DNA from 2 places in the Candidatus Pelagibacter sp. PS_34 genome. Region 1 is predicted to be linked to the other one. Evidence: riboswitches for the same ligand, from Rfam matches in the RefSeq annotation. Region 1 holds a riboswitch; the other holds the start of a gene.
The links. A riboswitch is a leader RNA that binds a small molecule or an ion and turns the genes downstream of it on or off. The one in region 1 is predicted to bind S-adenosylmethionine.
Positions count from the first base shown of each region.

Region 2: linked by a shared signal. The riboswitch ahead of AC5SL3_RS03080 (O-acetylhomoserine aminocarboxypropyltransferase/cysteine synthase family protein) and the one ahead of AC5SL3_RS02325 (OsmC family protein) in region 1 are both predicted to bind S-adenosylmethionine.

Region 1 is NZ_CM182068.1:434,433-442,132, reverse strand. It holds gene AC5SL3_RS02335 (beta strand repeat-containing protein) at 1-216, opposite strand, end outside; gene AC5SL3_RS02330 (NAD(P)/FAD-dependent oxidoreductase) at 629-1,975, opposite strand; gene AC5SL3_RS02325 (OsmC family protein) at 2,094-2,645, opposite strand; SAM riboswitch class V at 2,650-2,714, opposite strand; gene AC5SL3_RS02320 (homocysteine S-methyltransferase family protein) at 2,718-3,779, opposite strand; SAM riboswitch class V at 3,846-3,910, opposite strand; gene AC5SL3_RS02315 (DUF1737 domain-containing protein) at 4,206-4,412, opposite strand; gene phoB (phosphate regulon transcriptional regulator PhoB) at 4,498-5,178, opposite strand; gene phoU (phosphate signaling complex protein PhoU) at 5,178-5,876, opposite strand; gene pstB (phosphate ABC transporter ATP-binding protein PstB) at 5,879-6,646, opposite strand; gene pstA (phosphate ABC transporter permease PstA) at 6,646-7,700, opposite strand, start outside.
Region 2 is NZ_CM182068.1:572,814-580,513, reverse strand. It holds gene AC5SL3_RS03115 (DMT family transporter) at 1-168, opposite strand, end outside; gene AC5SL3_RS03110 (AEC family transporter) at 186-1,088, opposite strand; gene AC5SL3_RS03105 (homoserine dehydrogenase) at 1,088-2,380, opposite strand; gene AC5SL3_RS03100 (hypothetical protein) at 2,381-2,605, opposite strand; gene argC (N-acetyl-gamma-glutamyl-phosphate reductase) at 2,602-3,624, opposite strand; gene rpsI (30S ribosomal protein S9) at 3,659-4,108, opposite strand; gene rplM (50S ribosomal protein L13) at 4,110-4,571, opposite strand; SAM riboswitch class V at 4,711-4,779, shown strand; gene AC5SL3_RS03080 (O-acetylhomoserine aminocarboxypropyltransferase/cysteine synthase family protein) at 4,784-6,112, shown strand; gene AC5SL3_RS03075 (COX15/CtaA family protein) at 6,105-7,082, opposite strand; gene AC5SL3_RS03070 (chorismate mutase) at 7,158-7,448, shown strand; gene AC5SL3_RS03065 (50S ribosomal protein L33) at 7,451-7,642, opposite strand; gene AC5SL3_RS03060 (MerR family transcriptional regulator) at 7,644-7,700, opposite strand, start outside.

The DNA.
Region 1 (7,700 bases):
ATTAAAAGTATCCCAATTCACTATTCCTTGATTAGATGTTTGATTTACATCCATCTTTCCAACTTCTGGGATTGAAATTGTTACGGTTCCACTAATTACATTTCCACCAGTTGGAAGTGTTGTTGCTGCAATATCGGCAAATGAATAGGTGTATGGATTTCCAATACTAAGGAGATAGATAAATAACCAAGTTAAAAAACTTTTTAGTCGTTTCATATTTTCTTAACTTGTATTTTGGGTGGGGCATGGTTTAAATTTGAAAACCAACCTTTTTGATTTCCCAAGCCCATAGATGTGCACTTGGTTGTAGCACTTAACCAATATGACATAATTGCTGTTTTTTTCATATTTTTTTGAATTTTATTAAAGTAACTAGTTATATTTTAAAATAATTTCCAAATAATGCAATTTAAGAAAAATTTCACGGAAATAAGTTTAATAAAAACTTATCGTTTAGTTTGTGATGATTAATAAATCAACTTGAGGTAGCAACAAAAGCTACCTTTAACAAATATTATTTAAAATAAATTTATAAATATAAAATGCTATTTTTTTTATCAGCTTCACTCATAGCGAGTTTCATAACTCAATATTGCGAAACCTCTAATCAGATGTCTAGGTAATGGAATTAGTTAATATTAAATCTGTCTTTAATTGCATAAAACCATACCGCTAATCTAAAATAAAACGTTCTTAACTGGGGGAAGATAAATTTTTTAGGTAATCCTTTATAAATTTTTGAAATATCTAACTCTTTACTGTTTGATAATACTAACTTAGACAATTGTTTACCGGTCCAAGGAGCAGCACTCACTCCAACCCCATTATAACCAAATCCATAATAAATCTCTTCATTATCAATTTTACCAATAGAAGGAGTTAATTTTTGAGATAAAGCAATTAATCCTCGCCAATTATAATCAATATTAATATCTTTCCATTTAGGAAAAATATCTTTTAAGAATTTTTCCATTTTCTTAGACATATTTAAATTAGATTGATCGCTGCCACTTAAATCCCCTCTAGTGCCAAATAAAATTCGGTTGTCAGGTAACTTTCGATAATAATATAAAAGATTTTTAGTATTAGCTATTGGAGAAAATGTTTTAAAATTATGTTGGTCAATTTCTTGCTCGGTTAAGGGTTGGGTGACAATAATATTTGAAATTACTGGTAAAATTCTTGAATTCATCTCTGGGATTAAGCCTTCTTGATAGAACCCATTTGTTGCAACAACTATTTTTTTTGATCGAATAGATCCTTCTTTCGTCCTTAAAATATAAGCACCATTCTCTTTATCAATTTTATCCACTTTAGTGTGCTCGAAGATTTTTAATTGTTTAGATAAAGCATATTTTGCAATGCCATTAACAAATTTAAGAGGATTGATTGCAAAACCAGGTTTATAAGAAAAAGCTCCAAATTGCTCTGTGCCACCATGGCCAATTTTATCAAAGTCTTCTTTTGAATAAATCTCAGTTTCAATGCCAAACTCTTCTCTGTAAGCTGTAGCTTGTTCTTGAATATCTTTAAACTTATTTGGATGATGGGCGACTACGTAATTACTATCCCCCGTTACATCACAATCAATATTATATTCTTGTATAATATCTTTTGTATAATTTGAACCTTCAACAGAGTTTTTAAAGAACTTTTTAGTTTCATCATTGCCGTAAATAGATTGCATCTTTTTAAAAGACATCTTACTTGGCGGTAGAGAACAGAAACCTGCATTACGAGATGAAGCCCCCCAACCTATTTTTCCAGCTTCAACTAAAATGACATCTAAATTATGATTTTCTATTAAATTAATTGCACAGGATAAACCAGTGTACCCTCCACCTATTACAACAATTTCTGAACTGATATCTTTATTAAGTTTATCTAGATTTAAATTTTCACTTGAATGATCTTCCCAATAACTACTAACTGGGGTGTTAAATTGATAAATATCAGAATGATAAATATTTTTCATTAACAAGACCCTAGCACGCAATTAATACTTAATTCTAGTCAAACTTCTAATTTTTTAGGATTTGAAATGAACTTAAAAGACTCAAGCCCTATTTTTCATAGGGCTTGAGTTAGATTGGTTAAGCAGCACTTACTCTTTGCTCTATGTGCTCTTTATTATTAGAACTTGAAGAAACCTTTTGAAACAATTTAATAGGAACTCCTTTTGATAAAATATCTAATACCGGGCAATGTGTATTTACCGTATCAATCAATTTATCTATTTCAGCTTTTGGTGATGAAGATTTAATATCAACAGTACCAGAGATGGATTGAAAGCCAGGTCTAGTGTTTTTATTTAAAGCTAAAAAACCCTGAAGATCTAATTCACCTTTTAATTTAACACTAACACTCTCAATATTAATACCCGCTGCTGTAGCAAATGCTTTATAGGTTATCTCCTGACACGTTGCTAACGCTGCTAATATTAACTCTACTGGGCTCGGACCTTCGTCTTTACCACCAAAACTTTTGGGTTCATCAACAACTAATTTATGCTCTCTAAGAGTGACTACAGATTGAAGTCCTTCCTTAAGAATTGAATTGCTTTCATATTGGACCACAGCATTTTTTGGGTTGGCTGTAAAATCCTTCTGTAGATTACTTATTGTTTCTTTTAGATTGTTACTCATTTTTTTTCTCCTGTTTTAGTGCTTCGACATATGTCAGGCGCACAATTTAGTTAAATGCCCTTCTTAATTTATTTACGCTTTGTCTCCATATTCAGTCATATGTTTTGGAATTCTTTTATTTTTTCCATACATAAAATGATTTTCCATGTTCTCTCGATATTTACTTGCTGGAACAGTTAAACCAATAGATTCAGCAACTTCCCTAATCAACATTGGGTTTGCTCCACAGCATACTCCAAGGTAATTAATACCTAGCTCATAAGCATCTTTTGCAAATTTACCTATTTCATATCTATTACAAAAGTGTGGGTCCAATGCTGTTGGAAACGTTCTTCCATGAGGTGATGGACACTGACAATTACTTCTGTCCGGTAGATTAAAAAATGTTGGGTAATCTTCACTGGTTCTATAAGGAATAGGTAAAGCTCCAACATGACATTTAACTGCTTTTCTAATTTCTTTTAAAAAAGGAAACATGGTAGCAGGTCCTCTAAAACAATTTAAACCAACAACATCAGCCCCTAATTGCTCTAGCTCTTTACAGGTATCAACAACGGATTTTCCATCTCTCATTTTATTTTCACCCATTGGAGATATGGTTAATACAGTTGGTAAACCTGTTTTTTTCATAACTTCTAAAGCTTTAAAAGCTTCTTCAGCATAATAAAAAGTTTCACCAATTAACATATCAGCACCTTCTTCAACGGCCCAACCAATCATCTCTGTAAACATTCCTTCAACTTCTTTTTGAGATTGTGGATCATTATGTTTCCAGATATTTGAATTTGAAATATTACCTGCCATCAAATTTGGTTTTGATCCTTTAGGAGTATCTAGTGCTACTTTTTTAGCAATTTTTAATGCTGAACGATTTAGTGGTTCAAGAAGTTCTTCTTTACCAATAACACGCATTTTTTCTCTGTGTCCATTATAAGTAAAGGCCTCAACTACATCAGATCCTGCATGTTGAAATTCTCTATGTAAATTTTCTAAAACTTCAGGATGATCTAATGACACCATTGGAACAAATTCCCCTGATGACATGTAGCCACGTCTTTCTATCTCAAATAAAAAACCTTCTGCGCATATAACAGGTCCTTTATCTAATCTTTCTTTTAATTTATTTGTGCTCATTTTTTTTCCTCTTGTTTTGGAGAAAAAAGGTCACAAAATAATAAGAGGTTATATTCATAGGCCTCTTTTCTCCTTTTTAGTGCTTAAGCAAATGCAGGGCGCACAATATGGTTCAACTGCCCGGTTTAATTTTATGAAAGATAAAAAAAAACCACCTGTCTAAAGCGGTGGTTGAAGCGTCGCTTTAGCAGGATTTATAACGCGCTCTGCAATTTAACTTAAATCAGCGCACCTAAATATAATCAACTTTCTCTCAAACTGTCAATTGAAAAAATAAATAATAGTTAAAATTATGAGAATAATGACAATCCAAATACTAAGATTAGTTAAAAACTGCTTTAATTTAGAATTAGATTGTAGAAAAGCTGGGAGTACTAATAAGAGTATCCCTAGCATATAAACAAAGGGTAATATCTGATCTGCCATTTATATCGATGATAGCTTCATCTTTTTTGAATACTTTTTCTGAGGTGAATTTTTTATAACTGCTTGAGCACAACGCATGACCCCTCTTTTTTTATCAAAGGTCATTTTGGGTTCACCATACAATTTCCATCCATTGGATATGGCCTCCGTTACACGATGGCAAAATTCTGAAGTGTCGTCACTTGTAATAAATCTATAACCTTTCATAATCAGACCTTAACAAGTCCTAAATCATGTGTCTATGTTCAGTTTATTATTATTATTTTAAGTCTTTATGCTTCTACAGTCATTACTAATTTAATGAATAGCCAGCTGATCTTACGGTTCTAATTAATTCTTTAAATCCATCAATATTAATACTTTGTCTAAGTCTTCTTATATGAACATCAACTGTTCTTGTTTCAACATTGATATTATCAGACCAAACATTCTCTAGAATTTGATCTCTTGAGTAAACACGTTTAGGGTTTTTAATAAAAAAATTGATTAAATCATATTCCTTGGGTCCCAAATGAATTTCTTTGTTTTTTCTAAAAACACGTCGTGTTAATCTATCCACCTTAAGGTCTTCGAATTCAACAATATCAGAAACTAATGAGGGCTTAGATCTTCGAAGTAGCGCTTTTATTCTTGCAAGTAATTCTGGGAAACTAAAGGGTTTGGTGATGTAATCATCTGCACCAGAGTTTAACCCTTTAATCTTATCTTCATCCTCACCCTTAGCAGTAAGCATTATGATTGGAATTTCTTTAAATTTTTTTTCTTTTTTTAAAATTTTACAAATTTCTACACCCGAGAAATCGGGTAACATCCAATCTAATAAAACAAGATCAGGTAATATTCTTTTAATTTCTTCAATACCGTCATTGCCATTGTCTGAAAAAGAAACCTTATAACCTTCTTTTTCAAGATTATATTTAACAAGAGTGATAATGGGTTGTTCATCTTCAACGATATGAATACTAATACTCATTAGTTTGGATCAAAATCTTTACCTTTAGGTCTTGCACCTTCTATATGCTCACCTTCAATCAGATAAAATATAGCTTCAGCAATATTAGTGATGTGATCCCCCACTCTTTCAATATTTTTAGTTACAAACAGTAAGTGCGTTGCAAGATCTAGATTTTTTTTATCTTCACTTAAAAATTTTGCAACTTCGTTCATTGCGATATGGGTTAAATCATCAACTTTTTCATCGGTTTTCCAAATCTTAATCGCATCTGTTTTTGACTGGTTAAGGTAAGCGTCTAAAACATCTTTTAATTGTGTTTGAACCAAACTACCTAATCTTTTTAAACTAGTAACTAATTCTTCAGGAAGATTATGTGGTAATGGTTTTATTTTTTTAGCCACACTTTTTGCTAAATCACCAATACGCTCAAGATCACTTGAAATTTTTAATGTTGAAATAGTTAACCTTAGATCAATTGCCATTGGAGCTCGTTTAACAAGTACGGTTACGATTTGTTCTTCAATGATTGCTCTTAACTCATTAATTTTTTCATCATTTTTAATTATTTTATCTGCGGCATCTTTATCAACTTTGATAATAGCTTCCATTGAGTCTGAGAGTTGACTTTCAACTAAGCTACCCATTTTAATTAAGTTATCATTTAAACTTTGTAATTCATCCTCGTAGGATTTAACAATATGTGTAATATCTGACATGATTAACCAAACCTCCCTGTAATATAATCCTGGGTCATTTTATTTCCAGGGTTTTTAAATATTTTCTCTGTTGTATCCACTTCAATTATTTTTCCTAAATGGAAAAAGCCAGTTCTTTGAGAAACTCTTACAGCTTGGGACATTGAATGAGTAACAATGACTATTGTATAACTTTTTTTAAGTTCATCAATTAATTCTTCAATTTTAGCAGTGGCAATAGGATCTAGTGCTGAGCATGGTTCATCCATTAAAATAACTTGAGGATTTACTGATATGGCTCTTGCAATACATAATCTTTGCTGCTGACCTCCAGATAAACCTGTGCCTGCTTCATTTAACCTGTCTTTAACTTCGTTCCATAAAGCTGCTTTTTTTAAACTATTCTCAACAATTTCATCCATATCTGTTTTATTTTCTGCTAAACCATGAATGGTTGGTCCATAAGAAATATTATCATAAATACTTTTTGGAAAAGGATTGGGTTTTTGAAAAACCATACCAATTTTCTCTCGAAGTCCTACAACATCCAGATTTTTGTCAATGATCTCTTCATCATCTATTGTAATTGATCCTTCAACTTTACAAATATCAATAACATCATTCATTCTGTTTATGCATCTTATGAAGGTTGATTTTCCACATCCAGAAGGACCGATTAAAGCTGTAACTTCTTTGTCATAGATATCCAAATCTACATCAAAGAGCGCTTGTTTTTCTCCATAATGCACATTTAAATTACTGCTTTTAATTTTTATTTTACTATCTGTCATTACCACTTCCTTTCAAATTTTTGTCTTAAATAAACTGCTATAAAATTTAACGTAATCAAAAAACTTAAAAGAACCATTATGGTTGCTGAAGTTTTTTCTACAAACCCTCTTTCTGCTTGTTCTGACCATAAATAAACTTGTACTGGTAATGATGCCGATGGATCTGTTGGAATTGATGGAATATCAACTACAAAAGCGACCATACCAATCAATATCAAAGGTGCTGTTTCTCCTAAAGCTTGCGCTAATCCAATAATAGTTCCTGACAAAGTTCCAGGAATTGCAAGAGGTACCACATGATGCATAACAGATTGAACTTTAGAGGCACCAATTGCAAGAGCCCCCTCTCTTATTGAAGGAGGTACAGCTTTTAGTGATGCTCTACATGGAATAATAATTCTTGGTAAAGTCATTAACGCTAAAGTAATCCCCGCAACTAATGGAGTTGATCTTGGTAAATTGAATGTAGCAAGTAAAATACCCAAACCTAACAATCCAAAAACAATTGAAGGTACTGCTGCTAAGTTATTAATATTAATTTCTATAAAATCAGTAATTTTATTTTTTGGAGCAAACTCTTCTAAATAAATAGAAGCTGCAATAGCGATTGGAAAAGATAATAATAAAGTTATTACAATAGTAAAAAAAGAACCAACCAATGCACCTCCAATACCCGCTAATTCTGGATTTCTAGAATCTCCTTTGGTAAATAAATATGAGTTAAATATTTTATCAACTTTACCTTCATTAACTAATTCATCATAAAGATTTAATTGAAAATCACTAATTCTTCTTCTCTCTTCTGGAAGATGTCTTGGATAATTACCTTTGTGTAATTGATCAAAATCATCAGAAGCTGTTAATTTCAAAACTTTTGTTTGGTTTATAAAACTTGGATTGTTAATTAAGAAAGCTCTAATTTCGTATTCATAATCTGGGCTAAATAAATTAATTAATGATTTTTCTTCATCTAAACCATCAACTGATTTTACATTAAGAATATTATCTATAGATAGATCATAATAATCTGCATTTTCTAAATCGTCTTTAGTAG
Region 2 (7,700 bases), 140 kb from region 1:
CTGCTTATTATAAAACAAGAACATTATTGGGAGAGTGAATGCGACCGTAAAAAAATATCTAGCCCACGTGATCTGTAAAACTGGCATATCAGCACTTAAATATTTTGCAAAACCATCCATGATTGGAAGCATTACCCAGGCTAAAAGGTTAAATATGATGGCTTTCATAAGCCAATTGATACAGTTTAATTAAAGTACTTTAAAGCAAAGAATACGACTACTGGAATAGTAAAAAAAGACATGACTGTTGAAACAACAATGGTACTAGCAACACTATCTACAATCTTTTTCGGTGAATAAATTGATGCTACAAGATAATTTAAAACAGCACTGGGCATTGAACATTGAATTAATAGAACACCAGCAGCAAAACCTGAGAGGTTAAAATATTTTATTATTGAAAAACCAATTATTGGGCCAATTATTACTCTTCCAATTGATGATATAAATGCTTTTTTGAATGAAAAAACCTTAAAACGAGTAAGAGCAATTCCTAAAGACATTAATATTAAAAAAATCGTAGCGTACATTAACAGAAAAGTTGTATTTTCAATAAAGAGAGGAAGTTCTATTCTAAAGTATAGAAAAATTACTGAAATTATAATCGCATAAAAGGGTGGGTTTTTAAGAATTACACTTAAATCAAATTTTCTATCAGCAAGAAATACTCCAAGAGTAAAATGGCATAGCACTATTAAGGCTGAAATTGCAGCAGCAATACCTAAACCTTGAGTGCCGTAAGCGAATAAACATATTGGTAAACCCATATTACCAGTATTAGGCATAACAAAGGGAGGTAATTCACGAATAATATCTTTAGTATTTAAAAAAAATAAAAAAACTATACCTATTATTGTAAAAATAAAAATTGCTATCAAATAGTACCAAAAATAATTTTTAAAAATGTCAAAAGACATTCCAGTTGATGTTAAAGAATATATTATCATTGCTGGAGTACCAATATTTGCTGCAAAGGTAGTAATAAAAGAAGTGTCTAATTTTGGATTATTTTTGCCAAGATAATAACCAATACCAACAACAAAAAAGACAGGAAATAAAACCTCAAACAGTTTTAGATATATTTCCATTAATTATAAATTCTAATCAATGTTGGGTATCTTAGAATATTTTTGTCTTTATTAAAAATAGAAAGACAGTTCTTAGAATTAAGCTCATTAGTTTTATGAGTAATAATAACAATTGTAGCTTTATTATTTTTTTTGTCAGGAGTTTGGATTAATCTTTTTACTGAAATTTTATACTTAGCTAGTCGGTTTGTGATTGTTGATAAAACACCTGGTTTGTCTTTAACTTCAAATCTCAAATATAGTGAATTCACATAATTATCAACGTTGTAACACTTAATTAATTTACGTTTATTGCCAGGAATGCCAAAAGGCTTCTTAATATTACCTCTTAAAATTGAGAGTAAATCTGATAATAAAGATGAAGAAGTAGGTCCAGGGCCAGCTCCCTCCCCTTGCAATATACTTTCACCCACAGGTTTTCCTTCGAGAATAACAGCATTCATAACACCACCAACGTTACCTATGTACGAATTTTTACTAACTAAGCATGGGTGTACAGTTTCAAAAAGTTGGCCATTAATTAGTTCTGAAATGCCAAGGAGTTTGATTCGTAAATTTAATTGATTGGAAATTTCTATGTCTTTTAATTCAATTTTTTCAATACCTTCCATTAAGCATTTATGTTTTGAAATTTTAGTATTAAAAGCTAGAGCAGACAAAATTCTTACTTTAGCAAATGCATCAAAACCATTTAAATCTAATTTAGGGTTACCTGGTTCAGCGTATCCCAATTTTTGAGCTTTTTTTAATACATTTAAAAAACTATCATTAGAATTTTCCATTTCTGAAAGAATATAGTTAGAAGTACCATTTAAAATTCCATAAACTTTAGAAATTTTGTTAGTTGCAAGACCCTCTTTAATAGTTCTTAATATTGGAATACCACCAGCAACAGATGCTTCAAATTCTAAATTAACATTATTTTCCTCTGCTAATTTTCCCAAATAATCACCATGTTTAGAGATAAGTGCTTTATTAGGAGTGATTACATGTATTTTATTTTTTAAAGCAGTTTCCACAACTTTTTTTGAAATCCCATCTGACATACCTATAGCTTCAAATAAAATATCTACTTTGGTCTTATTAAAAATTTCTAATGGGTTTTTAAAAAATATTTTCTTATTAACTTTAAATCTTCTTTTTTTAGAAATGCTTCTTGCTGAAACAGCTACTACTTTAATCTTTTTACCTGTCTTAAGTTCAATATCTTTTTTTTTAGTGTTAAGTTCATTTAACAAATAAATGCCAACTTGTCCTAGACCAACTACAGCAATATTGATTATATTTTTCATCTATTGGTTAATATCTGGGTATTCTGCATTTTTTGAATAATCTTTAAGAAAGAGGTTAAATTCATCAAAAGTCATAGATTTGTAATCACCAGTTTTTTTTAATATCTGAGAAAGTTTTTTGTCATCATTAGACTTTTTAATAGAATCTCCATTCCAATTAATAGACTCTTTGTTTAATGTGCACGAAGTTAAAAATACAATTAAAGATAAAAATAAGTATTTCAAATTAATCCTTTTGTTTCATTAAAACCAAATTTGATATTCATATTTTGTATTGCTTGACCTGCCCCACCTTTAATTAAATTATCAATAACAGATAAAATAATAACTCTATTTTTATACTTAGTTTTACAAATTACTATAGAGCAATTATTTGTGTTAATTACGTCATTTGTACTTAACAATGAATTTGTTTTTAAAATTTTAACGAATCTGTTTTTTGAATATTGACTCTTTAAAGTATTTTCTAAATTTTTAATACTTACACTTTTGCTAAGGTTTACGTAAATAGTACTAAGTATCCCTCTAAACATTGGCGTTAAATGGGGTGTGAATGTAAAAGAAAATTTATTTGTAGTGTGGTTTTCAATTTCTTGTTGAATTTCAGAGTTATGTCTATGGAAACCTACACCATAAGCAGTTAAGGATTCATAAAGATTTTTATCCTTATATTTTTTATGTACACCTCTCCCAGCACCAGAGTAACCAGATTTTGAATCTATAATAACATTATCTGTTTTTATTAAATTTTTTTTAACTAAAGGAATAAGTGGTAAAAGTATTGATGTTGGGTAGCAACCTGGACATCCAATAATATTAAATTTCTTTACTTTACCACCATTGATTTCTGGTAATGAATAAATTGACTTTTTAATATTTTTGATAGATCTGTGTTTTTGTTTGTACCATTTTAGATAATCTGATGCTTTATTAAGTCTAAAGTCTGCAGCTAAATCAATTAATACATTATGCTTTAATAAATCATTTGAAATATCTTGTGCTTCACCATTAGGTAGAGCTGTAAAAACAAGGTCTATGTTTTTTAAAAGTTCTTTATTGTATCTAATAATTTTAGGTAATTTTTTTGAACTTAATGATTTTTCATAACTAGAGATATTTTTTCCAACAGACGTATTACCACAAAGATATTTAATGTTAACATTGCTGTGTTTAACTAATAATTTAATTAATTGAACACCAATATAACCAGTTGATCCAGCAACTAAAACATTAAGCTTAGGCATTTTTTTATTATAACAGTTTAGAGTTAAAAAAGAATTATCTTTTCGAGAATTGGAAGCTTCTTCTTGCTTTTCTACGACCAGGTTTTTTTCTTTCAACCGATCTAGAGTCTCTAGTATTAAGCTTTTCTGTCTTAAGTACTGCTCTATTCTCTGAATCAAATAAGATTAATGCTTTAGCAATACCATGAACCATTGCACCAGCTTGACCAGTATGTCCACCACCTGCTACACTACATCTTACATCATAATCAGTTGCTTGGTTTATAATCTCAAATGGTCTTGTGATTTGCATTTTGTGACTTCCGCTAGTGAAGTACTCATCCATAGTTCTGCCATTAACGTAAATTTTGCCAGTACCCTTTTTCACCCAAATTTTTGCAATAGATTTTTTTCTTCTACCAGTTGCGTATTTACTATCTTTAAAATCTAATTTAATTTTAGGTTTTTTTGTAGACACTTTATTTGGTGAAGCTGCTGTTTCCATATTAATTTCTTATTAAATTTTTACTGTTTAATTTACCTAAGTCTAAAAGTTTTGGGTTTTGTGCCGCATGAGGGTGTTCTTCACCAGCATAAATTTTTACTTTAGTTAATTGTTTTCTTCCTAGAACTCCACCAGGTAACATTCTTTTAATAGCTAATTTTAATGTCTCTCCAGGTTTATTTTTTTCTAATAACTTTTCAGGAGTAATTTCTTTAATTCCACCTGGGTGACCAGTATGTCTATAATATTTTTTATCTTTAAATTTTTTTCCAGTGAACTTTGCTTGTTCAACATTTTTAACAACAACAAAATCACCATCATCCATATGAGGTGTAAAAGTTGTTTTATTTTTTCCTCTAACAATCATAGCGATAATAGAAGCTAATCTGCCAACTACAGCATTTTTAGCATCAATCTCAAACCAGTTACTGTTTAAATCACCACTTTTTAGAAATTTTGTCATTGTGCGAGGATTAATACTATTATTAGATATAATGTCAATTTTATATTTCCCTTGCAATATCTTGCTTAAATGATATTTTTATATAGCCGATTTGTTCCTATTGCAGGCTAGTTATTGCTAAAAAGGATTTTTTACCCACATTATCGGTAGGCGCATTTGAACTGTATTGTACGCCTTGCATAAAGCAAAAGTACTAAAAAAGGAGTATTAAGATGAGTACAAAAAGACAAAACCCTGAGACTATAGCTATACATGGTGGTGATTATAGAAATGATCCAACAACCAAAGCAGTAGCAGTTCCAATTTATAGAACAACATCGTATCAATTTGATAGTACTGAACATGCTGCGAATTTGTTTGCTCTTAAGGAATTTGGAAATATTTATACAAGAATAATGAATCCAACAAATGATGCTCTTGAAAAAAGAGTTGCTTCATTAGAAGGAGGATTAGCCTGTTTAACAGTAGCATCTGGACAAACCGCATCAACTTTTGCAATTTTAAACGTTGCACAAGCCGGAGATAATATAGTCAGCTCTACGGATTTATATGGAGGTACTATTTCGTTATTCACGCATACATTAAGTAAACTTGGTATTGAAGTTAGATATGCAGACCCTTCTGACCCAAAAAACTTTGAAAAAGCTGTTGATGATAAAACTAGAGCTTTTTATGGTGAGACTTTACCAAATCCTTATTTGAGAGTTTTTCCAATTAAAGAAGTTTCTGATATTGGTAAAAAATACAATATACCATTAATAATGGACAACACAGCTGCCCCTGTAATTTGCAAACCTTTAGAACATGGTGCTGCAGTAGTAGTTTATTCATTAACAAAATATATAGGTGGTCACGGTACAGTTGTAGGTGGAGCTTTAGTTGATGGAGGTAATTTTGATTGGACAGCTGATCCCAAAAGACAACCTTTATTTAACGAACCGGACGCAAGTTACGGTGGAGCTATATGGGGAAAAGTGGTTCCAGAATTAACTGGGGCTAATGTTTCTTTTGCAGTAAGAGCGCGGGTTACATTACTAAGAGATCTTGGTTCTGCCCTATCACCTGACAATGCATTTGGAATTATTCAAGGGCTTGAAACAGTTGCTCTTAGAATGAAACAACACTGCTCAAATGCATCAAAAGTTGTTGACTATTTAAAGAAAAATAAAGAAGTAACAAGAGTAATCTATCCAACAGAACATGAAGGTAAAATTGCTGATCGTGCTAAAAAATACCTTAATGAAGGAAATGGTGGTTTAGTTGGTATTGAGCTCAAAGGTGGTATTGAAGCAGGTAAGAGATTTATCGAGTCTTTAAAAATGTTTTATCATGTTGCAAATATTGGAGACGCAAGAAGTTTAGCAATTCATCCTGCAACAACAACTCATAGTCAGTTAACAGAAAAAGAATTGTTAGCCTCAGGTGTAACTCCTGGATACGTAAGATTATGTATTGGTATTGAGCATATAGATGACATTATTGAGGATTTAGACCAAGCTTTAAATAAATCTTCTAAAGGGAATTTGAAAGCAGTTAGTTAGAGTTTTTATATAATATCAAAAAATAAGAACTCAAAACTAATATTGAACCTAGCTGGTGTAGTGAAGCGTATGTAATCTCTACACCAGAAATCAAAGTTATAATTCCTAAAAAAATTTGAAACAAGATAGCAACATCAAAAAATAATACATATTTAAAATCATATTGTTTTTTAAAATAGATAAAATTTAAAATGATTATAAAAAATAAAAGCAAATATGCAGTTGATCTATGCAAAAATTGAATAATTGATGGGTTGTTAAATAATTGAGTACTAATTAAATCACCATAACTAACATCATTTGGAAAAAAACTACCATTCATATCAGGCCATGAATTATAGATAAGACCACCATCTAAACCTGATAAAAAAGCACCCAATACAATCTGCAAAACTATCAATTTAAGTATAAATAATAAAAATAAATTTGGAATTTTATTTTCAAATTTCTTAATTTTATGAATATCTAAAATATACCAAAAAATTAAACATAAAATAAATAAAGCCAAAGATAAATGAATGCTAAGTCTAAAGTGACTAACGTCATTATTTTCAATTAATCCGCTAGATACCATATACCAACCAATGAACCCCTGAAGACACACAAGAAAAAAAATCCAATAATATTTATTAGAATAATGCAGAGTTTTTTTAAAATAAAGAGTGAAGAAAAGCAAAGGCACTAAAGTAAACAAACCTACAAATCTTGCTAACAATCTATGAGCATACTCCCAATAAAAAATCACTTTAAATTCATCTAAGGACATGCCGTAGTTAATATTTTTATATTCAGGAATTTTTTTGTACTCTGAGAAATAAAAATTCCACTCATTAATATTCATAGGTGGGAGTATTCCAGTAAAGAGCTCCCAGGCTGTGATTGATAAACCAGAGTCTGTTAGTCTAGTAAGACCACCGACAGCTACCATAAGAACAATTAATGAAAATAAAGTTATTAACCACAATTTCAAATATTTTATATAGTTGTCGCTATTTACAAACATAAATTATACTTATAATAATTATCTTAATAACCAATTGAATAAATGTCGCCTACAAATAAAAAAAAACTAAATCAGATTAGAATTAAGCTTGATAAACTTGATAATGATTTACTTAAATTAATCAAAAAAAGATCTTCTCTAGTCAATGAAGTGCTAAAAGTAAAAATACATAAAAAAGAAATAATTGATCAAAAAAGAATCAATTTTATACTTAAAAAAATTAAAAAAAAATCAATACAAACTAATATTGACCCAAAAATCACTAATAGAATTTGGAAAAATATGATTTGGTCTTTTATTGATTACGAAAAAAGAAATTTTAGAAAAAAATAATACTATTTACTGTGTGGAGGTAATTTTTTTTCCACAAACATTTCATGTTTTCTTGTAGAAGGGTTATATTTCTTTGCAGACAATTTAACTTTAGCTTTTTCACCACCTGCAGGTTTTTTAACATAATAAAAAAAAGGACTATCAGGTTTAGCCTCAGGTACTAATCTAACTTTAACGTGCGTTTTTTTTGCCATTTTATTTTAAACTTTTTATCTTTTTTATTAAATCCGAAATCTTCTTAAGTTTATTTTT